Regions from separate parts of the Streptomyces sp. TM32 genome, predicted to be linked through region 3. Evidence: riboswitches for the same ligand, from Rfam matches in the RefSeq annotation. Region 3 holds a riboswitch; each other region holds the start of a gene.

Region 1 (12,448 bases), on a different contig from region 3:
CTGGGGGGCGTCACCGCGGTCCTAACATGACGCACGTGCAGTCGAATTCACATGCCTTCGCCGCCCGCCGTCCCCCCGCCCACGACGACAACCACGACCACGAGATCGAGTCCCTGGAGGAGTTCGACCGGGTCATCGCGGCCGGCAGTCTCGCCGGACACCGCGTCCAGTCGGTCGATCTGACGGACCGTACGTTCGCGCTGCTCAGCACGGACGCCTCGGATTCCGTGTTCCTCGGCTGCGCCATGGAGGAGGACGCCGCCGCCAAGATACGTGCCGGCGGCGCCCTGGTCTTCCCGCCCGTACCGGACCTGCCGTTCGATCCCTACCGGGGCGGGCTCTACGGACCGGACGAGCTCTTCGCGCGGCTGGTCGACGCCGGCTACGACGCCACCCCGGACGCCCGCACCTACGCCTGGTTCCAGAAGACCAAGGCCGACGGCGACATCTTCGCCTCGATGCTGCGCAGCATCCACGACGACGCCGTCTCCGACGCCCTGGACGAAGACCTCGCCGGTGCCCAGGTGGTGGGCATCATGGGCGGCCACGCGCTGGAGCGCGGCTCCGCGGCCTACGCGGGTGCGGCCCGGCTCGGCCGGCAGCTCGCCCGCACCGGTCTGACCGTGGCGACCGGCGGCGGACCGGGCGCGATGGAGGCGGCGAACCTCGGGGCGTACGCCGCGCCCTTCGAGGACGGCATGCTCGACTCGGCGCTGGAGATCCTCGCCAAGGCACCGCACTTCGCCCCGTCGGTCACCGACTGGGCCCGGGCCGCCTTCGAGATACGGCGCGGCTGGCCGGACGGCGGCACCTCGGTCGGCATCCCCACCTGGTTCTACGGGCACGAGCCGCCGAACGCCTTCGCCTCCCGGATAGCGAAGTACTTCGTCAACGCGGTGCGCGAGGACGGTCTGCTGGCGCGCTCCCGGGCCGGTGTGGTGTTCCTGCCGGGCGCGGCCGGGACCGTACAGGAGATCTTCGACAACGCGACCCCGAACTACTACGGATCGCGGGGCGAGCCGACCCCCATGGTGCTGGTGGACCGCGCGCACTGGACCGAGAAGCTCCCCGCCTGGCCGCTGCTCCAGGCGCTCGCGTCCGGGCGGTCGATGGCGGACCGGATCGCGCTGGTCGACTCGGTGGACGAGGTCCCGGAGACCCTGGCCCGCCTCGGCACCGGCGCCCCGGCCTGATCCGGCCGCGGCGGGCTCCCCGCTTCCGCGCCGGACCCCGCCGCCGTTCCCACCGGACGGCCGTACAGGTGCTTTTGCCCGCCCGAGGCAACGCCGGTCCCCGAATGCACGTCTGCCAGTCCGGCAGTGCAGCGGCAGTAACGACAGCGGGCGAACGGAGCTCTTGGTGATCATCGGTCTTCTGACGGCCGTGGCGGCATCGGCCGGTTACGGCACGGGATCGGTTCTGCAGGCGCTGGGCTCGCGCAAATCCGCCCGCCGGGAGGCGGCCAAGGCCTCCGCCTCCGGTGTCACCCAGCACGGCGGCCCCAGCCTGGCGTCCACCGCAAAGGCGGCCGTGACCTGGGAATTCATGCTGGGCACGGTGCTGGACTTCGTAGGGTTCGGGCTCGGCGCGCTGGCGGCCCGGCTGCTGCCGCTGTTCCTTTCGCAGACCGTGATCAGCGCCAACCTCGTGATCACTGCCGTATTGAGCGTCAAGCTCCTCGGCATCCGGCTCACCCGCGCCGAGTGGACCTCCATCGCCGTGGTCTGTTCGGCGCTGGTGCTGCTGGCCACGGCCGCCGGGCCGGAGGGCAGCGGCCACACCCCGCTCGCCGCCCACTGGTGGCTGCTCGCCGCCTCCGTCGTCCTCATCGGCGGCGGCACCGTGGTCGTGCGGCTGCTCGGCGCGCGGGCGGCGATCCTCGCGGGGCTCTTCTCCGGCCTGGGCTTCGGCGCGCTCGGCATCGGGGTCCGGGTGCTGAACGGGATGGCCCCCTTCGATCTGCCGTCCCTGCTCGGCGACCCCGCGCTGTACGCGATCGGCGTCGCCGGTATCGGCGGGATGTATCTGCACACCGTCGCCCTCCAGCTCGGCTCGGTGAACGGCGCGACGGCGGCGCTGGTGGTGGGCGAGACGGTGATCCCCGGCATTCTCGGGGTGCTGTGGCTGGGCGACTCCTCCCGGCCGGGCTTCGCCTGGGTCGCCGTCCTGGGCTTCGTGGTGGCGGTGGCCGGGGCCGTCGCGGTCGCGTGGTTCGGCGAGCCCGAGGCGGGGGCGCAGCCGGACCCGGCACCGGCCGGTGAGCGGCCCGCCGAGACGGCGGCGCGCTGAGGCGACGGCCCACGGGGAACACCGGCCCACGGAGACCGACCGGGCTGCTACGGAGAAGAACCCGGCTGCTGAGGACACCGAGGACCGGCTCCCGGCCGGCGCCCTCCGTGCGTCGGACTCAGCCCGCCGGCGCCCCGGCGTCCAGCACCACCACGTCCGGGGCGGCGAAGGCGAGGCCCACCCGCTCGCCCACCTCGGGCGCGTCCCGCAGGGTGCAGGCCGCCTCGATCTGCGGTCCGGCGGCGGGGTCCAGCAGCAGCGCGACATGGGTGCCGCGGAACGTCCGGGCCGCGACCGTGGCCGGCAGGCCGTCCGGGGCCGCCGTCAGCCGCACCCCGGCCGGGCGGACGAGCAGGCGGCAGGGCCCGTCCGCGGTCCCGTCCGGGACCGGCACCTTGCCCCAGGGGGTGGCGGCCACCTCGCCCTGCACCGTCGCCTCCACCACGTTGTCGAAGCCGAGGAAGCGGGCGACGAATTCCGAGGCGGGCCGTTGCCAGACCTCCAGCGGGGTGCCGCTCTGTGCGATCCGGCCGTCCTGCATCACCACGACCCGGTCGGCGAGCGCGAAGGCCTCGCCCTGGTCGTGCGTGACGGCGAGCACGGTCGTGCCCAACTCCCGGAAGAGCCGCCGGAGTTCGACGACCAGCCGTTCGCGCAGCCCGCGGTCGAGCTGCCCGAGGGGCTCGTCCAGCATCAGCAGCCGGGGACGGGGGGCCAGCGCGCGGGCCAGCGCGACCCGCTGCTGCTCACCGCCGGACAGCGAGGCCACGGCCCGCCGCTGGGCGCCCGGCAGCCCCACGAGGTCCAGGAGTTCGGTGACCGTACGCTCCCGGTCGGCGCGCGAGGCCCCCCGCATCCGCAGCCCGAAGGCGACATTGCCCTCGACATCGCGCTGTGGGAAGAGCTGGTGGTCCTGGAACATCAGGCCGACGCCGCGCCGGTGCGCGGGCACCCCCCGCTGCTCCCGCCCCTCCAGCAACACCTGCCCGGCGTCGGCGGGTTGGAGACCGGCGACCACCCTCAGCAGGGTGGACTTGCCGCTGCCGCTCGGCCCCAGGACGCAGACGATCTCCTGCGCGGAGACGTCCAGGTCCACCGCGTCGAGCGCGGGCCGCCCGGCCGCGGTGAAGCGGACGGTCACCCCGCCCAGCCGCAGCAGCTCCGGCGCCCGTGTGCTGGTGTCCTCTGTCGTCATCTAGAACTCCCCGGAGTGGTCGACGGGGCGCAGGCGCTCCAGCACCAGCAGGGCGCCGGCACACACCACCATCAAGATGGTCGACAACGCCATCGCCTGCCCGTAGTTGGTCTCCCCCGCCCGCCCCAGCAGGCGGGCCACGGCGACCGGCAGCGTCGGCCGGTCCGGCCGCGCGATGAAGACGGTCGCCCCGAACTCGCCGAGCGACACCGCGAAGGCGAAGCCCGCGGCGATCAGCAGCGCCCGCCGTACCAGCGGCAGGTCGACCTCGCGCCACACCCGCCAGGGCGAGGCGCCGAGCACGGCGGCGGCCTCCCGCAGCCGGGAATCGACCGCCCGCAGGACCGGCAGCATCGTCCGGACCACGAACGGCACCCCCACCAGCGCCTGGGCGAGCGGGACCAGCCACCACGAGGCACGCAGGTCGAGCGGCGGGGTGTCGAGGCTGATCAGAAATCCGAAGCCGACGGTCACCGCGGAGACCCCGAGCGGCAGCATCAGCAGGGCGTCGAAGCCGCGGACGAACCGGCTGATCGCGGGCGTCCGTCCGGACGGGCCGCTCCGCAGCCGGGGCAGCGTCAGGACGGCGGCCGCCAGCCCGCCCACCACCAGAGCGATCACCGTGGCCGCGGCCCCGTAGGCGAGCGAATTCCACAGGGCCTCCAGGGGCGCGACGGCGAAGGTGCTGTCGGCGGCCGCGGCGGACCGCAGCGAGGTGTAGAAGACCGTTCCGTAGCCGTCCGGCCCGGCGAACGACCGCTCCACCAGCACCACCAGCGGCACCAGCAGCAGGACGGTGATGACGGCGAGCGTGCCCCACAGCAGCGCCCACTGGCCGCCGCCGCGCGGCCGGTGGGCGGTCCGCGACGCGTCCACCAGCCGCAGCGCGGACTCCCGGCGGCGCACGGTCCACGCATGCAGCGCCAGCACGCCCAGGACCGCGGCGAACTGGACGAGCGTGAGCACCGCGGCCGTCGGCAGGTCCAGGAAGTCCGCGGTCTGCCGGTAGATCTCCACCTCCAGCGTGGAGAAGGTGGGCCCGCCCAGGATCTGCACCACACCGAAGGAGGTGAAGGTGAAGAGGAAGACCATCAGCGCGGCGGCCGCGACGGCCGGGCCCAGCGCGGGCAGCGTCACCCGCCGCCAGGCCGCGAACCGCCCGGCCCCCAGCACCCGCGCCGCCTCTTCCTGCCGCGGATCGAGTTGCCCCCACAGGCCGCCGACGGTGCGGACGACCACCGCGTAGTTGAAGAAGACATGCGCCAGCAGGATCGCCCACACCGAGGTGTCCAGGCGCACCCCCCACAGCTCGTCCAGCAGTCCGCCCCGCCCGACGAGCGCCAGGAAGGCCGTGCCGACGACGACGGTCGGCAGCACGAACGGCACCGCCACCACCGCCCGCAGCAGCTGCTTGCCGGGGAAGTCGAAGCGGGCGAAGACATACGCGCCGGGCAGCGCGACCAGCAGCGTCAGCACGGTCGAGGCGGCCGCCTGCCAGACGGTGAACCACAGCACCTGCACGACATCCGGCTCGCTCAGCACGGCACCGAACCGGCCGAACTGCCACTCTCCGCCCTCCTTCAGCCCCCGCCCGACGATCGCCACGACGGGATAGGCGAAGAACAGCGCGAAGAAGGCGAGCGGCACGGCCATCAGGCCCAGCCGCACCGCCGTCCCCTTCGCGGGCCCGCGGCCGCGGGTGCGGGCTACTTCAGAACGAGCGAGGACCACTGCTTGATCCACTGTTCGCGGTTCTTGCTGATCGTCTCCGGATCCAGCGTCGCCGGCTTGTCGATCGTGGCGCCGTACTTCGTGAACAGCTCCGGCACCTTGGCGTCCGCACGGGCCGGGTTGACGAACATCTGCAGCGGCTCGTCCTCCTGGAACTGCCTGCTCAGCAGGAAGTCCAGCAGCGCCTTGCCGCCCTTTTCGTTCTTCGCGCCCTTCAGCAGGCCGCCGAATTCGATCTGCCGGAAGCAGGTGCCGGTGGCGACGCCGGTCGGTGCCTGCCGGGGCGCGGGCTTCTTCCCGAGCACCTCGGCCGGCGGGCTGGAGGCGTAGGAGACCACCAGCGGCTTGTCCCCCTTGCCCTTGCTCGCCGCGGACCCCGAGAAGCGCTGGTTGTAGGCCTGCTCCCAGCCGTCGACGACCTCGACGCCATTGGCCTTGAGCTTCTTCCAGTAGTTGCCCCAGCCTCCCCCAGACTTCGTCCGGGAGGTGCCCCCATTGCCGTACGCGGCGACGGTGGCGAGCTGGAAGGCGAGCCCCGGCGAGGAGGTCGCCGAGTTCTCCGTGACGAGCAGCCCCTTGTACCGGGGCTTGATCAGATCGTCGAAGGTCTTCGGCGGCGCGATCTTGTGCCGGGCGAAGTAGCCGCGGTCGTAATTGACGCAGATGTCGCCGTAGTCGAGCGGGGTGACGCGGTGCCGGGCCTTGTCCAGCTGCAGATCGGCCGGGACGTGCGAGAGGCCCTTGGCCTCGTACGGGCTGAAGAGGTCCTCGTCCAGACCCCGCGAGAGCAGGGTGTTGTCGATGCCGAAGAACACATCGCCCTGCGGATTGTCCTTGGACAGGATCGCCTGGTTCACGGCCTTGCCGGCGTCCCCGCCCTTGAGGAACCGGATCTTGTAGCCGCTCTGCTTCTCGAACGCGGCCTGCACGGACTTGGACATGAGGAACGAGTCATGGCTGACCAGCGTGACGGTCTTGGCGTCCGCGCTGTCGCCCCCCGACGTACCGCAGGCGGTCAGCGCGGTCATGCCCATGGCAGCGGCAAGCCCTGCCGCGGTGATCCTTGTGGTGGTGCTCACTGAATGTCCTCCTGGCTGACCAGGACGAGACGCGGCCCTGCCCGAAGTTCCCTCCGTACATCCGCGGACATACGGAGGGAACTTCGGGCAGGGCACAACAGCATGAGTGACGACCGAACTTCCTACCCGGCATGACCCGGGCGAGGTTCAAGGGTCTGCGGGCACCGTAGGACTACGGCGCTTCCGCACTCTCAGCGCTGTGGCGCTCCCCTGTCGGAATGTGCATTTGTTCGATCACACAGTACCAGCGAGCGGTCAGCGTTCCGAGGCCGCGAGCTGCCCGCAGGCGCCGTCGATCTCCTGACCACGGGTGTCACGGACGGTCACCGGCACCCCGTGCGCCTCGATGGCCCGCACGAACGCCAGCTCGTCCTCCGGACGCGAGGCGGTCCACTTCGACCCGGGAGTCGGGTTCAGCGGAATGAGGTTCACATGGACGCGCTTGCCCTTCAGCAGCCGGCCCAGCAGGTCACCGCGCCACGCCTGGTCGTTGATGTCCCGGATCAGCGCGTACTCGATCGAAATCCGCCGCCCGGACTTCTCCGCGTACTCCCACGCCGCGTCCAGCACCTCACGCACCTTCCAGCGCGTGTTGACGGGGACGAGCGTGTCCCGCAGCTCATCGTCCGGGGCGTGCAGCGACACGGCCAGCCGGCACTTGAAGCCCTCGTCGGCGAACCGCAGCATCGCCGGCACCAGCCCGACCGTGGAAACGGTGATCCCCCGCTGCGACAGCCCCAGCCCGTCCGGCTCGGGATCCGTCAGCCGCCGGATCGCCCCGACCACCCGCTTGTAGTTGGCGAGCGGCTCCCCCATCCCCATGAAGACGATGTTGGACAGCCGCGCCGGCCCGCCGGGCACCTCGCCGTCGCGCAGCGCACGCATCCCGTCGACGATCTGGTGCACGATCTCGGCGGTCGACAGATTCCGGTCCAGCCCCGCCTGCCCCGTCGCACAGAACGGACAGTTCATTCCGCAGCCGGCCTGCGAGGAGATGCACATGGTGACCCGGTCCGGGTAGCGCATCAGCACCGACTCGACGAGCGTCCCGTCATGCAACTTCCACAGCGTCTTGCGGGTCGTGTCGTCATCGCACGAGATGTGCCGCACGACCTTCATCAGCTCCGGCAGCAGCGCGCCCGCCAGCTTCTCGCGCGCCGCCGCCGGGATGTCCGTCCACTGCGCCGGATCATGCGCATAACGGGCAAAGTAGTGCTGCGACAACTGCTTGGCGCGGAACGGCTTCTCCCCGATCGCGGCCACCGCTTCGCGACGCTCGTCAGGAGTGAGATCAGCAAGGTGCCGCGGCGGCTTCTTGGCCCCGCGCGGCGCAACGAAAGTAAGTTCTCCGGGTGCAGGCATGGTGGGTCCAGTGTGGCAGATCATCTGACCCGACCCAGGTGGGAGCGGTGAGGCAACGATCACCCTCGGATGCCCTTCGTCTTCGTCGGCCCGGCTTGCACGGCCCGGTCGCACCGCCAGGGCCGCACGCACTCCGCGCATTCACCTGTCCGGTGAGCATTACGCGACATATCGGTCATTCGCGCGTTGATCCGAGCCCCTGCCGTATCTCATGGGCGGGAGCGTGATCTGACGTCATACGTGAAAGGACGAGAGAGCATGTCGCGTATCGCGAAGGCACTCGTGGCAACCGTCGCTGCCGGGGTGGCCGTCACAGGCATGGCCGGCGTGGCCTCGGCCGACGCCCATGCGGGCGGCGGCGCGGTCGGGTCCCCGGGCATCGTCTCCGGCAACAACGTCCAGGTGCCGATCCACATCCCGATCAACGTCTGCGGGAACACCATCAACATCGTCTCTGCGCTGAATCCGGCCTTCGGGAACACCTGCATCAACGGCGATGTTCACCACCATCGCTTCCACGACGAGGGGTTCCGCCACAGGCGCTGAGAGCCGGCCTGCCCGATGGGGCCCGGTCTCACAGGCCCGCCCCGTGACGGTTGCCCTACGTCTCGACGCGCCGCCCGCTGACAGCGGGCGGCGCGTCGCTTGTTGCGCGCGCAGTCGATATCGGAGCATGTCCCCCGTTGGCCTGCGGCCGGGACCCTCTGGAGGTGTGCTCACGGTGGTACCCGCCGAGTCGAGCCCCCGCCGGCCGCGGTTCACGCTCCGGACGCGATGCGCCACAGCGGAGCCTCGTACTGCCCCGGGCGGATGCCGATCAGCAGTTCCCTGAGGTCCTGGCCCTGGTTGCCGCCGAGTCCGCACGCCTCGGCGAGCCGGCGGAACGTGGTGTGCGTGATGCCGCGGCTCCGGGCGTCGGCCTCGAAGCCGTCGAGCTGATGGAGGACCGCTTCCGGGTCCGGCTTCCGGGCGGGCCGGCTGCCCAGCCGACTCGCCTGCTTCCGCTCGTGGTCGATCTCCGAGAAGCCGCAGATCTCGCGACTGTACTGCTCGACCTGGTGCAGGTTCTCCGTGGCGAGGATGGCGCGGGCGAGCTGGTTGCGGTTCAGCGCCTCGTCGAGGTCGGCCTCGTGGACGACGGGGCCGTCGTCGGTGAGTGGGACCGGCAGGCCGCCGTCCCGTGCGTCGCACCGGCCGCGGGCGCCTCGTGCCGTGGCGGCCAGCATGGCCGTGGCCTCGGAGGGGTGCCACTCCAGGACCGAGCTGACGGGCATGACGTGCTCGGCGGTGAGGGTCAGGGCGACGGGGCCGAGGCGGTCACGGAGGACGTCGGCGGGGAGTTCGCCGTCGAGGCCGGGGCCGGCGACCAGGAGCCGTACGGGGTAGTTGAGTTCGCAGCAGGCCGCGAGGGTGAGGGCGTCGGCGAGGGGGCTGCGGAGGGTGGGCTCGTCGCCCCGGGCGAGGATGTCTCCGCCCACGTCCAGGAGGTCGACCGTCTCCGGCTCCAAGTGCTGTACGAGCTCTTCGAGTTGGCGGACGATTCCCTCGGCGCCGTGGTGCGGGTCGGTGAGCGCGAAGGTCTGCGGGAGCTCCGCCGCCAGTCCGGGAAGTGTCGAACCCGCGGGGGCGATCGGGGTCGCGTCGGCGGGGACGGTCCGGACGCTTCGGGTGAGAGGACGGAGGCCGGTGAAGTTGGCCGGTCCTCTGGGGCCGGGAACGGGGTCGACCAGGAGGCGGTCCCATGCGTAGGTGAGCACTACTGCCGGAGATTCGTCACCGTGGAGAGCGGCGTCCAGCATCGCTGCGGCAACGGCGTCGCCGCCTCCTCCTGCTGCCACGATCAGGCGCGTCACATGCGCCAGCGTACGCGTCGGCGACCTGTTCGGCAGGCGGGCGGTCCCCGCCGAGGCGGGGACCGCGAGGCGTCAGACGAGCCTCCGGTGCCGGGCGGACCGGCCTGCTTCGTGCCGGCTGAGCCCCGTGTGCAGCACGGCGAGGACCTGGTCGAGGTCGTCGCCCTGGTGGGGATCGTGGGCCATGCGGTTGCGACGCCGGACGCCGCAGCCGGTGCAGCGGTGGACGATCATGTAGCCCTTGGTGGAGTGGTGGTCGACGGCCACCGGGCGCATCAGCGCGCGGCAGTCACTGGCACGGTCTCCGGGCCGGACGTCCACATGACGTGAGTGCAGGCACCGCGGGCAGTGGTTGCGGTAGCCCCCGTTGACCAGGGGCGCGACCTCTTCCCCGCAGTTGCTGCAGGTAAAGCCGGTGTTCTCGGTGGTTCTGCTGATGGTGCTGCTCCTCGGCGAGTCGAAGGGATCTTCAACTCGGAGGCGCAGGGTTCCGTTGGCTCTCCCCCTGTTCAGGGGTCTCAGGCTCGGCCGGCGAGGGACGCGGTTCACCGCCGCTTCTCGGGCGGGCGATTACTTCCGGCTCCAGCTTCATCAGGGCGTGCTCGCATCCCTGAATCCGGACCACGACCGGGTTTGTCGATTTGTCCCGGTCACTGTCACGCGGGCCTCCCCACGTGCCGCCGGTAGGTGTCGGTCCGGCCTCACTGACGTCGGCGCCGTCCCCCGTCAGGCAGCACCGGCAGCGGCACAGCGCTTCTTGATCACGCCACCTCCTCATTCGTGTCAGGGAGTGTCCCGAAGGCCGCCGGAACGGCTTCGGGGTGTGATGTCCACTTTATGCCGCGGTCCCCCGACCCCGGCATCCGATTTCCCCCGGGCCGGGGGCACGAAAAGGGGCCCCCGCTCGGCGCGGAAGCCCCCTCACGCACGTCACCAAGCCCGTGCTGCACAAAAGGAAGCGGGGGAGCGGAGCCCCTGAACCCGGCTCCGCTCCCCGCTACGGGATTCCCTGCCGTCAGCCGGCTCCCACAAAGATCACGAACAGCAGCCAGACGACGGGCGCGGTCGGCAACAGGGAGTCGAGACGGTCCATGATCCCGCCGTGACCGGGGAGCAGGGTGCCCATGTCCTTGATGCCCAGATCGCGCTTGATCATGGATTCGCCGAGGTCACCGAGGGTGGCGCTGGCCGCGACCGCAAGTCCGAGCAGCAGGCCCTGCCACCAGGCGCCGTGCGCGATCAGGAATTCCATGCACAGCGCGCCGGCCACCATCGCGAAGAGCACCGCGCCGACGAGTCCCTCGCGGGTCTTGCCGGGGCTGATGCGCGGTGCCAGCTTGTGCTTGCCGAACCGCCAGCCGACCGCGTACGCGCCGGTGTCACTGACGACCGTCAGCAGCAGGAAGGTCAGCACCCGCAGCGCCCCGTCGGCCTCGGCCGCGAGCATCAGCGCCACGAACGTCGCGAGGAACGGCACGTAGAACGCCGCGAAGACACCGGCGGTGACGTCCCGCAGATAGTTCTCGGGCGCCTCGGTCATCCGCCAGACGAGCACGGCGAGCGCGGTGAGCGCCATCGCCACCCAGGCGCCCTCGGCGCCACGCACGTATCCGGCGACCACCATGGCGGTGCCGCCGACCGCGAGCGGCACCAGCGGCACCTTGATGTCCTTGCGCTCGGCCAGCCGCGAGGTCAGCTCCCACAGGCCCACGACGACAGCGATCGCTATCACGCCGATGAAGACAGGCTTGTAGACGAAGAGCGACGCAATGATGATCACGCCGAGGCCTACGCCTACCCCTATCGCGGCACGGAGGTTGCGGCCCGCGCTCTTCTTCTTCGGCTTCTCTGAGTCCGGCGAGCTGTCGGACCCGGAACGAGAGGTGGGCATGGGCTCCTGCGGCTTTTCGTCGCGGAACAGGGGGCCGCTCAGGCGAGCAGCCCCCCGGCCGTCCAGGTGATCCCGGTTTTCCCGGGTGTCCCGATGTTCCCGGTCGTCGTCCTGGTGTCCGCCTGGCCCGGGCACGAGGGGCATGGGCCGAGTCTGCGCCGCGTCGCCCCAGTCGTACACGGGACCCGCCGGGACGGGGGGCGCCACCCCTCGAAGCGAGGAGGCCGGTCCGTGATCGGGCGGTCCCCATTGACCGGCGCCGGGCGGGGCCCCCCAGGAAGACTCGTTCATCAGACCTCGAGGAGCTCGGATTCCTTGTGCTTGAGGAGCTCGTCCACCTGCGCGACGTACTTCGCGGTGGTGTCGTCGAGCTCCTTCTCGGCGCGGCGCACCTCGTCCTCGCCGGATTCCTTGTCCTTGACGAGCTTGTCGAGGGTCTCCTTGGCCTTGCGGCGCACGCTGCGGATCGAGATCTTCGCGTCCTCGCCCTTGTTCTTGGCGACCTTGATGAACTCCTTGCGGCGCTCCTCGGTCAGCTCCGGGAAGGTCACCCGGATGATGTTGCCGTCGTTGCTCGGGTTGACGCCGAGGTCGGAGTCGCGGATGGCCTGCTCGATGTTGCGCAGCGCGCTCTTGTCGAACGGGGTCACCACGGCCATCCGCGGCTCGGGCACCGAGAACGACGCCAGCTGGTTGATCGGCGTCATGGCGCCGTAGTAGTCCGCCACGATCTTGTTGAACATCGCCGGGTGCGCACGCCCGGTGCGAATCGCGGCGAAGTCCTCCTTGGCGACCACGACGGCCTTCTCCATCTTCTCCTCGGCCTCGAGGAGGATCTCTTCGATCACCACTTGCTCCTGGTCTTTTCGGTAAGAAGCAGAGCCTCGCCCCTGCCGCACGTCTTCTCCTGCACGGTGTCCGACCGGCAGGCAGTTGTCCATCCCCGTACCGGGGTCCGCCCCCGGTAGGGAGTTGCCGCCCGTACAGGCCGATGCCCGTACGGAACCACGGCAGTTGGGGCCGTCAGGCCCGAGTGCCCTGATCGCTG
Region 2 (10,605 bases), on a different contig from region 3:
CCAGTGGCATGATCGCGGCGCAGCCCACCTCCTCCAGCCTGCGGGCCAGCACCGGATCGTCGTTCGTGAACGGAAGCACCGTGAAGCCGTCGTCCACCAGGGTCTCGGCGGCATCCAGCAGCTCCACCGGGTCGGGCAGCAGGGTGCGCTCGTCGGCGACGACCTCCAGCTTGATCCAGTCCGTGCCGAGTGCCTCCCGGGCGAGCCGGGCGGTGAGCACCGCCTCCCCCGCGGTGAAGCAGCCCGCGGTGTTCGGCAGCACCCGGATCCCGTGCCGTTCCAGTACGGACAGCACCGAGCCCTGCACGGTCGGATCCAGCCGCCGCATGGCGACCGTCGTCAGCTCCGTCCCCGACGCGAGCAGCGCCCGCTCCATGACGTCGAGGCTGGGTGCGCCGCCGGTGCCCATCATCAGCCGGGACCCGAAGGTGGTGCCGGCGAGGGTGAACGGGTCGGCAGCGGTCGTGGCGGGAGCGGCTTCCCGCTGGGTGGCGATATCGGTCATGCGGGTCAGCCTCCTTGGACGGCGGTGAGAACCTCGACGCGGTCGCCGTCGCCGAGCGGGGTGGTGGGCCACTGGGCACGCGGCACCACGAGGTCGTTGACCGCCGCGGCCACCCCGGAGGACGCCGGGGTCAGGGTCGCGACCAGCCGGTCGAGGGTGAGCCCGCCGGCGATCTCGCGGGCCTCGCCGTTGACGGACACGGACACGGTGGGGGCGCTCATACGGGCTGCTCCTGGGGGGTACGGGTGCGCGCCGGCCCCGGGGCGGCGAGGGGAGTCCCCCCGTGCTGACCGGGCGTGGCGGAGAAGCGCGCGGGGGAGAAGGGGCGGGCCACGTCCGGCAGGCTCCCGGTGGCCAGCGACTCGGCCATCGCGTCACCGGTGACCGGTGTCAGCAGCACCCCGTTGCGGAAGTGGCCGCAGGCCAGTTGCAGGCCGGGCAGCGCGGTCGGGCCGAGCAGCGGGGCGTTGTCGGGGGAGCCGGGGCGCAGCCCGGCGCAGGTCTCGACGAGCGGCAGCTCGGTGATGCCCGGGACCAGCTCGTGCGCGTCCCGCAGCAGCTCGTAGACCCCGCCCGCGGTCACCGTGGTGTCCCAGCCCAGCTCCTCGCTGGTGGCGCCGACGACCAGTTCGCCGCTCGCCCGCGGTACCAGGTAGAGCGGCCCGCCGCGGACGACGGCCCGTACGGTGCGCGACAGGAAGGCGGGGCTCCCGGCCGGCACCTGCGGCAGCCGCAGCCGCAGCACCTGTCCCTTGACCGGCCGCACCGGCGGCAGCACCTCGGCGGGGACGCCGGCGAGACGACCGCTCTCGCTGCCCGCGGCCAGCACGACCTGACCGGCCGACAGCCGTGTCCCGTCGGCGAGTTCGGCACCGGTGGCCCGTCCGCCGGCGACCGTCAGCCGGGCGGCGCGGCTGCGGTGGAAGTCCACTCCGGCGCGCTCGCAGGCGACGAGCAGGGCGCTCACCAGCCGGCGCGGATCGACCTGGTGGTCGCCGTCCACCCGCAGCCCGCCGCGTACCCCGGGGGCCAGCATCGGCTCCAGACGGCGGCACTCGCGCCCGGTCAGCCACTGCGAGTCCAGTCCCGAGCGGATCTGCAGGGCGTGCAGCTCGCGCAGGTGCGCGCGGTCGTCGGCGTCCAGCGCGACGGCCAGGGTGCCGCACCGCCGGTAGCCGATCCGCTGCCCGCCGGCCTCCTCCAGCTCCTGGGTGAACTCGGGGTAGCGCCGTGCCGAGGCGAGATTGAGCCCCAACAGGGTCTGCTCGCCGTAGTGGAGCTCGGTGACCGCGGCCAGCATGCCGGCCGCGACCCGGGCCGCGCCGCCACCGGGCGCCGGATCGGCCACCGCGACGGACATTCCGCGGCCGGCCGCCCGCCAGGCGGTGACCAGACCGATGAGGCCGCCGCCGAGCACGAGCACGTCCGGCCTCCTGGCGGACGACTGCGACGGTGCGGCAGATGGTGGCATGGGCATCCAGCCCCTCCCTTCGCCGGCATGACCCGGATCAGGTTCGTACGGTCGGAGGCCGGCCAGCCTCCCTCTCAGCCCGGTGCGTCCGGGCTCCCGCGAGTGCGTGTGGCCGTCAGCCTAATACGGGGCCGCGACGCGCCGTAAGGTGCCGCCTCCGGCGCGCCCACGGGCCCGCGGACCGCGCCGGGCGAGTGTGACGCTGTGTCAGAGATCTCCTTGCGCGCTGCTGCGGACGGCCCCGCCCACCGTCCTAGAGTGATCAGGTGAGCGAGCAGAGCAAGTCCTCCCAGGCCCCTGACCGCACGCCGCGCGTCGTGATCGTCGGCGCGGGAATCGCGGGTGTGCAGACCGCCGTCGCCCTGCGCGAACAAGGGTGGCGCGACGCGATCACGCTCCTCGGCGACGAGCCCCACCAGCCCTACGACCGCCCGCCGCTGTCCAAGGCGGTGCTGCTGGGCAAGGCCGAAGGCTCCACCTTCGACGTCGACTTCGCCGGGCTCGGCATCGACCTCCGCCTCAACCGCCCGGTCACCGGCCTGGTGCCGGAGGCCCGCCAGGTCGAGACGGCCGACGGCCCGATCTCCTACGACCACGCGGTCCTCGCGACCGGCGCCGCCCCGATCATGCTGCCCGGCAGCGAGGGACTACCCGGCGTCCATCTGCTGCGCACCCTCGACGACGCCGAGCGGCTGCGGCCGGTGCTCGCCGCCCAGCACGAGATCGTGGTCGTCGGGGCCGGCTGGATCGGAGCCGAGTTCGCGACCGCGGCACGGGAAGCGGGCTGTGCGGTCACCGTCGTCGAGGCCGCCGACCGCCCGCTGGCCGGCGCCCTGCCGCCCGAAGTGGCCACCCACATGACCGGCTGGTACGCGGACGCCGGCGCCGAGCTGCGCACCGGTGCCCGGGTCGCGTCCGTCACGCCCGGCGCGGTCACCCTGGAGGACGGCACGACGCTGCCCGCCGACGCGGTGGTCGTCGGGATCGGCGCCCGGCCTGCGACCGGCTGGCTGGCCGGCTCGGGCGTCGAGGTGTCCCCGCAGGACGGCTCCGTCCTGGCCGACGGCCGCCTGCGCACCTCCGTGCCCGATGTCTACGCGGTCGGCGACTGCGCCTCCTTCCCCTCGGCCCGCTACGGCGGCCGGCTGCTCATCCACCACTGGGACAACGCCCTTCAGGGCCCCCGCACGGTCGCCGAGAACATCGCCCGCGGCGGCACGGAAGGGCTGGTCTACGACCCCGTCCCGTACTTCTGGTCGGAGCAGTTCGGCCGGTTCGTGCAGTACGCGGGCCACCACGTCGACGCCGACGAACTGGTGTGGCGCGGCGACCCGACCGGGGCCGCCTGGTCGGTGCTCTGGCTGCGCAGTGCGGAGAGCCCGGGCGAAGCGCAGCCGGATCGGGGCGGTGGCGGGCGAGGGGCGGGAAGGCTCGTCGCGCTGCTGGCCGTGGGGCGCCCGCGCGACCTGGCTCAGGGGCGCAAGCTCATCGAGCGGGGGGTCGTCCTGGACCGGGAGCGGGCCGCGAACGCCTCCGTACCGCTGAAGGCCGCGGCGCTGTAGCGGGGGCGCGCAACGGTCGCGGACGGCAGCCGGCCGTCACCCTCCGGTGTGCAGCAGGCCCCCGACGGCGACGCCCGGCTACCGGCTGTCAGTGCGAGGTGGCAGGCTTGTTCTTGTGACCGAGATTGACGCAAACATCGATGGACTCGTCCCCGCCTGGCTCACCCTCCCCGACATCGCCGAACGGCTCGGCGTCGAGGTGACCCGCGTCCGACAGCTGGTCAAGGAGGGCCAGCTGATCGCGGTGCGCCGCGGCGAGAACCGGGCACTGCACGTGCCCGCCGATTTCATCAAGGACGACAAGGTGGTCAAGGGCCTCGTCGGCACGCTCACCCTGCTCAAGGACGACGGCTTCACCGACGAGGAGATGCTGGAGTGGCTGTTCACCCCGGATGAGACCCTGCCCGGCACGCCCGCCCAGGCGCTGCGCGAGAATCGCGGCACGGAGGTGAAGCGCCGGGCCCAGGCGCTCGCCGTCTGACGCACCCGGTGCGGCGCACTCCCGTCCCGCGACCGCACCAGCATCCGTAACCACATCCGCGGGGTGTACGGACCGGAAGGACCGGCCCGTACACCCCCGACCCGGGGGGAAGCCGCCCGATGACCACCGCACGACAGGCCCTTGCCGACGCACGCCTCTACCTGTGCACGGACGCCCGCACCCGGCAGGGCGACCTCCCGCAGTTCCTGGACGCGGTGCTCGCCTCCGGGGTGGACATCGTCCAGCTGCGTGACAAGGGCATGGAGGCCGGTGCGGAGCTCCGGCATCTGGAGGTCTTCGCGGACGCCTGCCGGCGGCACGGCAAGCTGCTCGCGGTCAACGACCGGGCGGACGTCGCCCACGCCGCCGGCAGCGACGTGCTGCACCTCGGCCAGGGCGACCTGCCGGTCCCGGCCGCCCGCGCCCTGCTCGGCCCCGACGTCCTCATAGGCCGCTCCACCCACGCCGAGGCCGAGGTGGACGCGGCCCTCGACGAAGCCGGCGTGGACTACTTCTGCACGGGCCCGTGCTGGCCCACCCCCACCAAGCCGGGCCGGCACGCCCCCGGCCTCGACCTGGTCCGCTACGCCGCCTCCCGCGCCCCCGAGCGCCCCTGGTTCGCGATCGGCGGGATCGACGCCGGAAATCTGGACGAGGTGCTGACGGCCGGCGCCCGCCGGATCGTGGTGGTCCGCGCCCTCACCGAGGCGGACGACCCGGGGGCGGCGGCCGCTGACCTGGCCAAGCGCATCCGGGCCTGGGACACCCCCTAGGGCCGGGTCGGGACGGGTGACCGGGATCACCCCGCGGCGGCGCCAGAAGACCGGCAGGCTTCCGTGGCCGGTTTCCGCAGGGCAGGGGAGCCGGTGGCGGCGGAATGTTTTCCGACATCTCGGCGACCGGAAAATGTCCAACCAGTGGACATGAACCGCACCAACCAGGCATAACGCCGATCACGGTTGGTGTGTGCCCGGCCGGTGGTTAACCTGCCGGTATGGCCCTAGGTACAGCTTCCACCAGGACTGATCGCGCACGAACGGTGCGCGACCTGCTTGCCTCCGGTAAGCAGTCGTACTCGTTCGAGTTCGCCGCCCCCAAGACGGAGAAGGGCGAGCGGACCCTGTGGAACGCCATTCGCCGCATCGAGGCCGTCTCGCCGACCTTCGTCTCCGTGACGTACGGCGCCGGCGGCACCTCCCGTGACGGCACGGTGCGCGCCACCGAGCGCATCGCCACCGACACCACCCTGACCCCGGTCGCCCACCTGACCGCGGTCAACCACTCCACGGCGGACCTGCGCAACATCATCGGCCAGTACGCCGGAGCCGGGATCCGCAACATGCTCGCGCTGCGCGGCGACCCGCCCGGCGACCCGATGGGCGAGTGGGTCAAGCACCCCGACGGCGTCGGCTACGCCGCCGACCTGGTCCGTCTCATCAAGGAGTCCGGCGACTTCTGTGTCGGCGTCGCCGCCTTCCCCGAGATGCATCCGCGCTCGACGGACTGGGACACGGATGTGGCGCACTTCGTCGACAAGTGCCGGGCCGGCGCGGACTTCGCCATCACCCAGATGTTCTTCTATCCCGAGGACTACTTCCGGCTGCGGGACCGGGTGACGGCCGCGGGTTGCTCCACGCCGATCATTCCGGAGATCATGCCGGTGACGAACGTGCGTCAGATCGAGCGGTTCGCTCAGCTCAGCAATGCGGCCTTCCCGCCCGAGCTGGCCGAGCGCATCCTCGCCGTCAAGGACGATCCGGCGGCGGTACGCTCCATTGGCATCGACTACGCAACGGACCTGTGCGCACGTCTGATGGCCGAGGATGTTCCCGGGTTGCACTTCATTACCCTGAACCACTCCACGGCGACCCTGGAAATCTACGAGAATCTGGGGCTGCACCAGCAGTCCTGATGACGGTGGCCGGCGAGCGGCGGAAGAGGGGCGTATATGGGCTGGACGGTCCTCTACATCGCGTTCGGCCTGGTCGCCCTGTGGCTGCTGGGTGAGGTCCTGCTCCAGAACAAGGCGCGGCTGCGCTGGCGGTTGCTCGCCTTCGCCGGTTTCCTCGCCGTGGTCGTCGGTGTCCTCATCCCGTCGGTGATCGTGATCGGAGTGGGCCTCGTCGCCTTCGCCGTCGGGCAGACCAATGTGACGCTCTCCTTCCGCCGCGGCTTCACCACCGGCTGGGCCCTGCGCGGCAAGGACGGCAAGCCCGGCATGCCCGGGATGTCGGGCAAGCCCGCCGAGGGCCGGCGCCGCCGGGCCCGCAACTCCGGCCAGGCCCCCGCCGAACCGACGCTGGAGGTCTCCGGCCTGGAGGCGGTGCAGCCCGCCGACACCGACGGGCGGGGCTTCCGGCCCGGGGCCGGCAACGGGCTGGAGGACACCTTCGAGAGCACCGGCGGCTTCCAGAGCCAGGACCCCTACGCCGGCCAGGGCCCCTATGCCGGGCAGAGCTCCTACGACTACGACACCGACGACGTCTTCCGCCGCCAGGACCCCTACCAGGCCGGGCAGTTGGACCAGAGCGCTTACGAGACCCAGCCGTTCGCCGTCCAGAACGACTATGCGCAGGCCGACGCCACCGCCGTCTACGCCCCGCAGCCGATGCCCGACGAGACCGGCCAGTACGGCATCTACAGCCCCGACGCCCGCGCCCCGCAGCCCGAATACACCGGCTACGACGCCTACGGCACCCCCGCCGGGAGCGTTCCGGACGGCGGCAACGGCTATGCGTACGACGGCAGTTACGGCCAGAACGGCGCCGGCCAGGACACCTGGGCCGATCCCTACGCGGCCTACGGCGACGCCCTGGGCCAGCAGACGCCCTACTCCGATCCGTACATCGGCACCCAGCAGTACCCCGCGGCCTACGACGCGTACGGGCAGCCGGACCCCTACGCGCAGTCGCCGTACGCCCAGGCGCCCTACGCCGCGCAGCAGTACGACAGCCAGGGACAGCCACTCGGCCAGAATCCGGGCCAGGGCTACGGCGAGACGCCGCCCGGGGGTGTCTGGGTCCCCCAGCAGCGCGACAGCGAACTCCCGCCCGAGCAGCAGTATCCGCCCTACCAGCAGGGCTACGACGGGCAGCAGTACCGCTACTGAGACGGGCAGCCCCCGGCCTCGCACACGGCCGGGCCGTCACACCGCCGGGCCGTCACACCGCCCGGCCATCACACTGCCCGGCCGTCAGGTCGAGCCGTGCCAGTCGTCGCCGTGCACGATCAGGCCCGCGACGATCGCGCCGGACATCCCGGCATGCGCGAGCCCGCCGCCCGGGTGGGACCAGCCTCCGACCGCATAGAGCCCCGGTATCCGGGTGCGGTTGCCGGGCCGCAGAAAGCGCCCTTCCTGGCCGGCCAGCGCCGGGCCCGGCACCGGCATGTCGTCCGTGGGCGGCAGCACCTCCCGCCACAGCACCCGCTCCCGCAGCCCCGGCACCGCGGCCTCGGCGATCCCGGTCAGCCGCTCGGCCTCGGCCGCCACGGCCTCCCCGTCGAGCCAGTCCACCGGGCCGTGCGCGGCGACCGTCGCGGTCAGCGTCACCGCCTCATGGGCGCCGTCCGGCCGTACGGCGGGGTCGTCCGGGCGCAGCACCGTCACCGTGGGCCGGTCACAGGGGGGCCGCAGCCCGGGGCCGTCGCCGAACACGCCCGCCAACTCGGCCGCGCGGTCCGCGGCATGCACCACCGTCCGGTGCACGGCGTCCGCGGGGCGCGCCCCGCGCAGCGCCAGACACACCGTCAGCCGCCCGGGGCCGCGCTCGCCCGGGCCGGGGCGCACCTCATCGGCGCCCCACGGCTCCCGGCCCCCGCAGAGCCCCGCGAGCTGCCCCGGATCGATGCCCGCGACCACGAACTCCGCCTCGGCCACCCGGCCGTCGGCCAGCTCGACGCCCGCCACCCGGCCGTCCTTCTCCACGATCCCGGTCACCGCGGCACCGAAACCGAACTCCACCTTGCGCGCCAGACAGCGCTCGTACACCGCGTCGGCCAGCGCCCGCAGACCGCCGCGCGGATACCAGCTCCCGAAGGTCTGCTCCATGTACGGCAGCACTGCCGCGCTCGCCGGGGCGCCGCGCGGGTCGAAGCCGTAGGCCAGCGCATGGCTCTCCAGCAGCGCGATCAGCCGGGGGTCGGCCAGCTCGCGGCGGGCCACCTCGGCGAGGGTGGCGGTCGTGGGGCCCTTGCCCCGGCCGAACAGTCCGCGCCGGCGCACCGCCGGATACGGATCGCGCCCCAGCACCCGCCAGTCCTGCCACAACGGCTCCTCCAGGAGCGGCCGGCGGGTGGCGTCCCAGGCCTCACGGGCGCGGCCCACCAGTGCGCTCCAGCGCTCCCCGGCGCCTGCGCCCAGCGCCTCGTCCAGGGCCGCCAGCACGCCGGCCCGCGAGGCGTTCGGCAGCGACACGGCCGTGCCGTCGGCGAAGACATGACGGCTCGCGGGGTCGACCTGGGACAGCTCGACACAGCTCTCCAGTGGCTCCCGGCCGGTCTTGAGGAACAGGTCCCGGTAGACGGCCGGCAGATGCAGCAGACCGGGCCCCGTGTCGAAGGCGAAGCCGTCCCGCTCCAGACGCCGCACCGCACCGCCGTGCGTCGCGTCGCGCTCGAACACCGCCACCCGGTGGCCCGCGACGGCCAGCCGGGCAGCGGCCGCCATCGCGCCCATCCCGGCGCCGATCACCGCAATCCGTGCCATGCCTGCGACTTTATCCGGAGCCACTGACAACGCCCGCACGGCCGGTGGCCGGACCGCCGCCGGCCCCGACGCGCCCCGCCCGCGCGGGCCGTCAGACCGCCGGCGGCACCGCGCCGCCCGCCGCGGCGAGCCGCTTCTCCTCGCGCCGCTGCCGCCGCCGCTGGAGGTACCGGCGGATCCGCGACCACAGGAAGACCACCACCGCGATCCCCGCCACCAGCAGCGCCCCCGCGATGACCGCGGCCGCCACCGGATGGAACACCGCGAACGCGACGAGCCCGGCGACGCCCAGATCCTCGACCACGCTCAGCACGATGTTGCTGGCCGGCTCCGGCGAGGTGTTGACCGCGATCCGGGTGCCCGCCTTGACCAGATGGCTCACCAGCGCCGTCGAGCCGCCGACCGCGCCCGCCGCCAGCTGGGGCAGCGAACCGTCGTGCCCGGCCAGCAGCGCCGCCACGACACCACCGGCGACCGGCCGGATCACCGTGTGCACGGCGTCCCAAACGGAGTCCACGTACGGGACCTTGTCGGCGACCGCCTCGCACAGGAACAGGACCCCGGCCACGAGCAGCACATCGGGGCGCTGCAGCGCCGCGGGCACCTCCTCGCTGACGCCGGTCGCGCCGAGCAGACCGAAGACGAGGACGACGGCATAGGCGTTGATCCCGCTCGCCCAGCCACTGGTGAACACCAAGGGAAGTACGGACACGCCGAAGATCGTAGGCCCTGGGGGCGCGTGCTCAGACTTGAGTATCCGTACTCAGACGCCGAGATGAGTAGGTACGCGGATGGGCCGCCGGCCGCCCGGACGGAAGAGTAGGGGCCACGGAAGGGAAGCGGCGCCGCACCGCCGACACGGGGCGGCGGAGCGGCGCGGCTCCCGGACGTGACGGGGGATACGGGGGAAGCACGGGGGAGTACGGGGGAAGCGCTGTCCTGGTCGGATCGGGGGGGAACGATCTGCGCCAGGGCAGCGCACTCTTTTGTGCGGACCCACGGGGGAGAACGGGTGCGCGCCGCACCTGACCACGACGGCGCGCATCCGCATCCCGCCCCGGAAGGCCACCCGCGATCACGGGCCCCGGCCCGCCCGCCGGGCCGGGCTACGAGGCCTGGCCGCCGACCCGCCCCTGGAGCAGCCGCGACAGCGCCGCGTGGACCTCATCGATCGACCGGTCGGGCTGGTAGGACTGCCAGTCCAGGGCGGCCACCAGAACCATTCCGAACAGCGCCGAGGCGGTCAGCGGGACATCGATCTCCTCGCTCAGCTCCGCACGGGCCACCGCCTCCCGCAACACGGTCTCCACCACCGTGATGGCCCGCTCCCGCACCACCATCAGCGTCGACTGCCAGGCCCGGTTGGTGCGCCACAGTTCGGCCACGTAGAGCTGGGTGAGCGCCGGGTAACGGGAGATGAAGTCCAGGCCGGCCCGGATCATGGCGTCCAACGCGTCGATCCGGCTGCCGCCCCGGCCGGTGACCTCGTCGGCGGCCGACTGCAAGGAGGTCGCCAGCAGCTCGATGCCGTGCCGCAGCAGCTCCTCGAAGAGAACGTTCTTGCTCGCGAAGTTGTAATACACCGTGCCCTTCGCGACGCCCGCCCGTTCGGCGATCTCGTCCACCGTGGTGGAGGAGAAACCCTGTTCGGCGATGAGCGTGACCGCGGCGTCGAAGAGCTTGCGCCGGGTGGCGTCGCGGCGGGAGTGGGAGCTGTCCATGGGGGCGATTGTGCCGCTCCCCGCGGATCGACGCGCGGCGCGAGGGCGGCCCACCGGGCGTTCGACCCCGGGGCAGCCTCCCACAGGACGGTGGGCGGACCGTGGATACCTCCCGACGGCAGCGGGCGCTCACATTCTCAGCTCCGGATGCAGGTCCTTC
Region 3 (6,020 bases):
GAGGTGCTCCGGCGGGGGACGTAGCGGGTGGGGTCGTCGTCCGGCGTGGCCGCGCACCGGAACTGGCCACGCTGTCCGGGCGGGAACACAGGAGGTTTCCCCGCCCGGACAGCGCGACCGGCGAGGCCGGGTCAGTCGGCCAGCGGCAGGTACACCCGGTTCCCTGCGGCGGCGAACTCCTTGGACTTCTCCAGCATCCCCGCCTCGACCTCCTCGGGCGTCGCGTCCGCTTCCCCGCCGAACTGCTCGGTGATGCTCCGACTGATCTTCATCGAGCAGAACTTCGGCCCGCACATCGAGCAGAAGTGCGCCGTCTTCGCCGGCTCGGCAGGCAGCGTCGCGTCGTGGAAGGCACGGGCCGTGTCCGGGTCGAGAGCCAGGTTGAACTGGTCCTCCCAGCGGAACTCGAAGCGTGCGTCGGAGAGCGCGTCATCCCATTCCTGGGCGCCCGGGTGGCCCTTGGCCAGGTCCGCCGCATGGGCCGCGATCTTGTACGTGATCACGCCGGTCTTGACGTCGTCGCGGTCCGGCAGACCCAGGTGCTCCTTGGGCGTGACGTAACAGAGCATCGCGGTGCCCCACCAGGCGATCATCGCCGCGCCGATACCGGAGGTGATGTGGTCGTAGGCGGGCGCGATGTCGGTGGTCAGCGGGCCGAGAGTGTAGAACGGCGCCTCTTCGCAGATCTCCTGCTGGAGGTCGATGTTCTCCTTGATCTTGTGCATCGGGACATGCCCGGGGCCCTCGATCATCGTCTGCACGCCGTGCCGCTTGGCGACGGTGTTCAGCTCGCCGAGCGTCCGCAGCTCCGCGAACTGCGCCTCGTCGTTGGCGTCCGCGATGGAGCCGGGGCGCAGACCGTCACCGAGTGAGTAGGTGACGTCGTAGGAGGCGAGGATCTCGCAGAGCTCCTCGAAGTGCGTGTAGAGGAACGACTCCTTGTGGTGCGCCAGGCACCAGGCCGCCATGATCGAGCCGCCGCGGGAGACGATGCCGGTCTTACGGCGGGCCGTGAGCGGGACGTAACGGAGCAGCACGCCGGCGTGCACCGTCATGTAGTCCACGCCCTGTTCGGCCTGCTCGATGACGGTGTCCTTGTAGATCTCCCAGGTCAGCTCCTCGGCCTTGCCGTCGACCTTCTCCAGCGCCTGGTAGAGGGGGACGGTGCCGATGGGGACGGGGGAGTTGCGCAGCACCCACTCGCGGGTGGTGTGGATGTTGCGGCCGGTGGAGAGGTCCATGACCGTGTCGGCGCCCCAGCGGGTCGCCCAGGTCATCTTCTCCACCTCCTCCTCGATGGAGGAGGTGACCGCCGAATTACCGATGTTGGCGTTCACCTTCACCAGGAAGTTCTTGCCGATGATCATCGGCTCGATCTCCGGGTGGTTGATGTTCGACGGCAGCACCGCGCGCCCGGCCGCGATCTCGTCGCGCACGAACTCGGGGGTGACCTTCTCGCGGACCGCGACGTACTCCATCTCCGCGGTGATCTCCCCGCGCCGCGCATAGGCGAGCTGGGTGACCGCGGCGCCGTCGCGGCCACGGCGCGGCTGTCGGGGGCGGCCCGGGAAGACCGCGTCGAGGTTCTTGAGGCCGCCGCGCGGGGAGGTGTGCTTGAGGCCGTCGTCCTCCGGACGCATGGGGCGGCCCGCGTACTCCTCGGTGTCGCCGCGGCCGATGATCCAGTTCTCCCGCAGCGGCGCCAGGCCGCGGCGGACATCGGTTTCGATATTGGGGTCGGTGTATGGCCCTGACGTGTCGTAGAGCGTCACGTCCTTGCCATTGGTGAGATGCACCCGTCGCACCGGAACCCGAAGGTCCGGGCGCGATCCGGAGACATAGCCCTTGTGCCAGCCGATCTGCGGCTCGTTGCCGTCGCCGGCACCGTTTTCGGGCGTGCGTGCATCCTGCAGAGTCATATGACCCAACTCCCTACGCCGGCATTACCCGGTAACAGGTTCGGCGGTCGACGCAGCGGCTTCCGTCCATGGGCGTTTCACGTGAAACGCCGCTGGGACGAAGGTCAGCGCCCTCTCAGCCCGGTGCTCCGAGCTCCCGCGATTGCAAAGGTGTCACCACGGTAGCGGCCAGTCCGCCACGGTGAACAGGGGGCCCGGATTTCTTGCGATGATCGGGCGGTGCCTCCTCACGGGTCCCACCACCATTCCGCGCCGCACTCCCACGGCCACTCCCACGGCCACGGTCCTGCCGCGCCCGTCTCCCGGCATCTGCGCAGAGTCATCGCGGCGGTGCTGATCCCCTTCGCCGCCGCGGTTGCCGTCGGTCTGCTCGTGCTCTGGCCCGGCGGTGCACCACCCCACAAACCGTCCGGTGTCGGCTTCGACCAGCCCACCGAGCGGGCCAGAGTGACCAAAGTGGCGGAGGTGAACTGCGCGGACGTCCATGCCGAGCAGCAACCCCAGCCGCCGTCGCCGGGCGGGCAACCACCGACCGGGGGAGCGGACAAGGGCAAGCCCTGTCAGCAGGCGACGATCGAGGTCACCACGGGGGAGAACGCCGGGCGCACCTTCAAGACGGTGGTCACGCCGGACGCCCTGCGCCACTACACCACCGGCCAGGACGTGGTGGTGTCGTACTCCCCCAAGGCACCGAAGGAACTGCAGTACGCGGTCAGCGACGTCGACCGGTCGGTCCCGATGTGGGTGCTGGCGGCGATCTTTGCCCTCGCGGTGGTGCTCGTCGGCCGGCTGCGCGGCGTCCTCGCGCTGGTGGCGCTGGCGGCCAGCTTCGTGGTCCTGACGCTGTTCATCCTCCCGGCGATCCTGCAGGGCTCCAACCCGCTGGTGGTGGCGGTGGTGGGGGGCAGCGCGATCATGCTGATCGCGCTGTATCTGTGCCATGGGCTGACGGCTCGCACGTCGGTGGCCGTGCTCGGCACCCTGGCGTCACTGCTGTTGATCGGGCTGCTCGGGTCGGTGTTCATCAACTGGGCGCTGCTGACCGGCAATACGGACGACACCACCGGACTGGTGCACGGCCTCTTCCCGGACATCGAGATCCGCGGCCTGCTGCTGGCGGGGATCATCATCGGATCGCTCGGTGTGCTCGACGATGTGACCGTGACACAGACCGCCGCGGTCTGGGAGCTCAAGGAGGCGGACCCGTCGGCCGGCTGGCGCAAGCTGTACGGCGCCGCGATGCGGATCGGCCGGGATCACATCGCGTCCGTCGTCAACACCCTCGTGCTGGCTTACGCGGGCGCGGCACTGCCCTTGCTTTTGCTGTTCTCGATCGCACAGAGCAGCGTCGGCACGGTCGCCACGAGCGAAGTGGTCGCGGAGGAGATCGTCCGCACGCTGGTGGGCAGCATCGGACTGGTCGCCGCGGTACCGCTGACGACGCTGCTGGCGGCGCTGGTCGTCTCCGCGGACCGCAGGGAGCCGGGCCTGGCCGAGGTCGCGGACAGGTCGGGAGAGGGAGAAGGCTCGGGAGCCGGTACGCACACCGGGGAGCCGATTGCCGCCGGAGGGCTGGCGGACGCCACGGCCGGCCCGAAGCGGCGGCGCGGGGGACACGGCAGACGACGCAAGCGGTGAGGGTGACCGCGGGCGGGAGGGTGCGCGGCCCAGGCGGGGAGAGGCGGACGGGTACGCGGGATGACCTGCGTACCCGCTATGGCTCCGGCTTGGACGGTCGGTGCGGGGGCGGAGTTGAGGGAGAACGCCGTCGGGGCTGGGCGCACGGGCGGGGTCGGCTGGCCGAACTCAGCCGGCCGGGGCCTCGGTGAGGATCCGGTCGAGTACGGCCTCCAGGGTGTCGCAGACCTCTTCCTTGCCGAGGGGTACGAGCCGGTCCGTACGGTCCAGGAAGGCCACCAGCGGTGCCGCGCTCACCCGGAACAGCGCACGCTCGGAGCCGACTTGAAGGCTGATGAAGACGTCGCTGAGGTGCTCAGGGGAGGCCGGCTCGATACGCACATCGCCCTCACCGGACGGTCGACTCAGCCCGTCGAGCAGCAACTCCCGGCCGAACGCCCAGGTCACGGGGGCATCGCCGGGCAGATCGAAGGTGAGGCGGACGGCGAAGGGATCGGCGCTCGCGAAGTCCAGCTCCACCGGAATCCGGAACGCAAGCTCATCCGAGACGACGAAGCTCATGATCACTTCTGCCTGAACTGTGTCGGTCATCAACCACTGCCCCGCACTTGATCGGAGATGGCCGGGAAACATCCCCCGTAGCCCTATTGGCGCCATCGTCTGCCACGTGCCAGCAGATCACAAGGAGTGAGTTTTCAGATACTGATAGAGAAGGCGAGTGTCGTTAGTGTCGCCTCCGCCATTTTCCGTAGTCGGTCTGTAACGGACCGCAATCGATGCAGTTCGTTCGCGGGCAAGGAAATCGCCAGCGCAGCAGAGGCCGCCCCGACCTGAATGGGGATGGCTGCACACACCGTGCCAAGGGCATATTCCTGACGCTCATAAGCGACTTGACCGCGACGCACTGTATCCAAGCGGTGCAGCAAATCGTCCTCAGTTCGCACAGAAAAGGGCGTTATCGACTGGACGGGATAGCGCGCAAGATGCTCCTTCCTGGATGCCTCGTCAAGCTGCGCGAGCAGACACTGCCCCATCGCATGAGCATGGGCTGTGGTGCGGAAGTCGACCCACTCCTCCACGGGCGGCCGCGCCGGATCGTCGGTGACCGCCACCACCTCGACTTCACCCTCGCGGTAGACAGCGAAGTAGACGGCGGCATGCAGTTCCCGCCCGGCCACCGCCAGGGCTTCGGAGATCTGTGCCCGTTGCCGGCACCCGGCCCCGGCCCGGCCGATGGCCTCGGCCGCCGCACCGAGGACGAACACGCCCTGCTCACGGTGCAGATAGCCCTCGTGCGTCAGGGTCCGCAGCAGGTGGTAGGTCGTCGGCAGCGGCAGCCCGGTTTCCCTGGCGAGCTGCTTGGCGGGCGCACCGCCAGGATGCGCGCCCACCGCTTCCAGCAGCCGGAGGGCCCGCTGCACCGATCCGATCAAGGTGGGATGAGCGGCGGATTCGCCATTCACAACTGACAATGCCAACCCCCAGATCCGCTCGCAGTGGGGCACGGGCCCCGGTCACGGGACCCACTCCCGCAACCGCGCGCGTCTCCCAGGCCCCGCGATGCCGCCCGGACCGGTCTCGCCTCACTCGAATTTCCGGAATACCACCATCCGGAAGACGCCTGCGCGCCGCACTCTAACTCGGTCGATCCGGGCGGTAAGGGGAAATTCGGGGAGTTACCTCACCTGGTGCATGTGTGGACTTGAGTGGGCGGGATGGATTCGACATCGAAATCGATTGCGCCACCCTTGGGCGATTTGGGGCGGTGTCGATCGGACGTGATGGTGTCGGTGAGTCGGTGATGGCCGGTGGGTGGTGGTGAGTCGTTGGTGGCCTGTCGGTGTTGGTGAGTCGTGGCGGTGAGGCCCGGGGGGGTGTGGGTGCATCGGTTGCGGCTCGCGAGCGTTGGTGAATCGGCGGGGTGAGCCGGTGCGGTGAGCCGATGCAGGGAGCCGGTTGCGGTCGGTCGAGCGTGTCAGTTGCGTCGTGTGGGTCGGGCCACCCCGCACGCGGCCACTGCCATGTAGTGCCGTAAGCGCGGCGACCGCCGCGTGATGCCGTGATGCCCGAAGGCTGCCGTGAGTGTGGGACGGCCCGCGCGGGGCGTGCGGAGTCAGACGTCAGCCGGTGAGGCAGGGTGCGACGCGCGGGCCGTGGGGTCGGACGGGGACGGGGCTGACGAGGGGGTGAGGCCGGCCGTCCCGGTCTGCGGCTTACCAGTCGCTCTTGGACGAGGACGAGGAGGAGCCGGTGAACCTGCGGACCAGGTAGATGGCTCCGGCGATCAGCGCCGCCGCGATGAGGACCTTGAACAGCAGGCCGATCAGGATGCCGAGCGCGGTGGCAATCAGTCCGCCGAAGACAACGATCAGGATGACGGGCACCACGACCCAGGTGACCCACCACGGAAGCCCTGTGAATATCCCCTTACCAGCCACTGCTCTGCCCTGCTTTCTGTCTGTC

The links. A riboswitch is a leader RNA that binds a small molecule or an ion and turns the genes downstream of it on or off. The one in region 3 is predicted to bind thiamine pyrophosphate.
Region 1: another riboswitch for thiamine pyrophosphate. It lies ahead of EST92_RS16640 (thiamine ABC transporter substrate-binding protein); the one in region 3 lies ahead of thiC (phosphomethylpyrimidine synthase ThiC).
Region 2: another riboswitch for thiamine pyrophosphate. It lies ahead of thiO (glycine oxidase ThiO); the one in region 3 lies ahead of thiC (phosphomethylpyrimidine synthase ThiC).

The regions. Positions count from the first base shown of each region.
Region 1 covers NZ_SDIG01000066.1:14,826-27,273, forward strand. Annotated here, with positions in the region: gene EST92_RS16620 (LOG family protein) at 27-1,193, shown strand; gene EST92_RS16625 (hypothetical protein) at 1,360-2,289, shown strand; gene EST92_RS16630 (ABC transporter ATP-binding protein) at 2,408-3,484, opposite strand; gene EST92_RS16635 (iron ABC transporter permease) at 3,485-5,137, opposite strand; gene EST92_RS16640 (thiamine ABC transporter substrate-binding protein) at 5,191-6,294, opposite strand; TPP riboswitch at 6,396-6,516, opposite strand; gene rlmN (23S rRNA (adenine(2503)-C(2))-methyltransferase RlmN) at 6,550-7,656, opposite strand; gene EST92_RS16650 (chaplin) at 7,915-8,202, shown strand; gene EST92_RS16655 (DUF1152 domain-containing protein) at 8,415-9,509, opposite strand; gene EST92_RS16660 (RNHCP domain-containing protein) at 9,582-10,058, opposite strand; gene EST92_RS16665 (phosphatidate cytidylyltransferase) at 10,525-11,691, opposite strand; gene frr (ribosome recycling factor) at 11,691-12,248, opposite strand; gene pyrH (UMP kinase) at 12,424-12,448, opposite strand, start outside.
Region 2 covers NZ_SDIG01000179.1:496-11,100, forward strand. Annotated here, with positions in the region: gene EST92_RS27295 (thiazole synthase) at 1-505, opposite strand, end outside; gene thiS (sulfur carrier protein ThiS) at 511-726, opposite strand; gene thiO (glycine oxidase ThiO) at 723-1,976, opposite strand; TPP riboswitch at 1,974-2,086, opposite strand; gene EST92_RS27310 (FAD-dependent oxidoreductase) at 2,243-3,538, shown strand; gene EST92_RS27315 (Rv2175c family DNA-binding protein) at 3,654-4,019, shown strand; gene thiE (thiamine phosphate synthase) at 4,139-4,792, shown strand; gene metF (methylenetetrahydrofolate reductase [NAD(P)H]) at 5,014-5,931, shown strand; gene EST92_RS27330 (hypothetical protein) at 5,968-7,128, shown strand; gene EST92_RS27335 (NAD(P)/FAD-dependent oxidoreductase) at 7,213-8,724, opposite strand; gene EST92_RS27340 (DUF4126 domain-containing protein) at 8,816-9,436, opposite strand; gene EST92_RS27345 (TetR/AcrR family transcriptional regulator) at 9,831-10,445, opposite strand; gene EST92_RS31710 (hypothetical protein) at 10,575-10,605, opposite strand, start outside.
Region 3 covers NZ_SDIG01000006.1:24-6,043, forward strand. Annotated here, with positions in the region: gene thiC (phosphomethylpyrimidine synthase ThiC) at 132-1,919, opposite strand; TPP riboswitch at 1,913-2,069, opposite strand; gene EST92_RS02570 (YibE/F family protein) at 2,139-3,557, shown strand; gene EST92_RS02575 (SsgA family sporulation/cell division regulator) at 3,726-4,148, opposite strand; gene EST92_RS02580 (IclR family transcriptional regulator C-terminal domain-containing protein) at 4,253-5,029, opposite strand; gene EST92_RS02585 (DUF5326 family protein) at 5,771-5,995, opposite strand.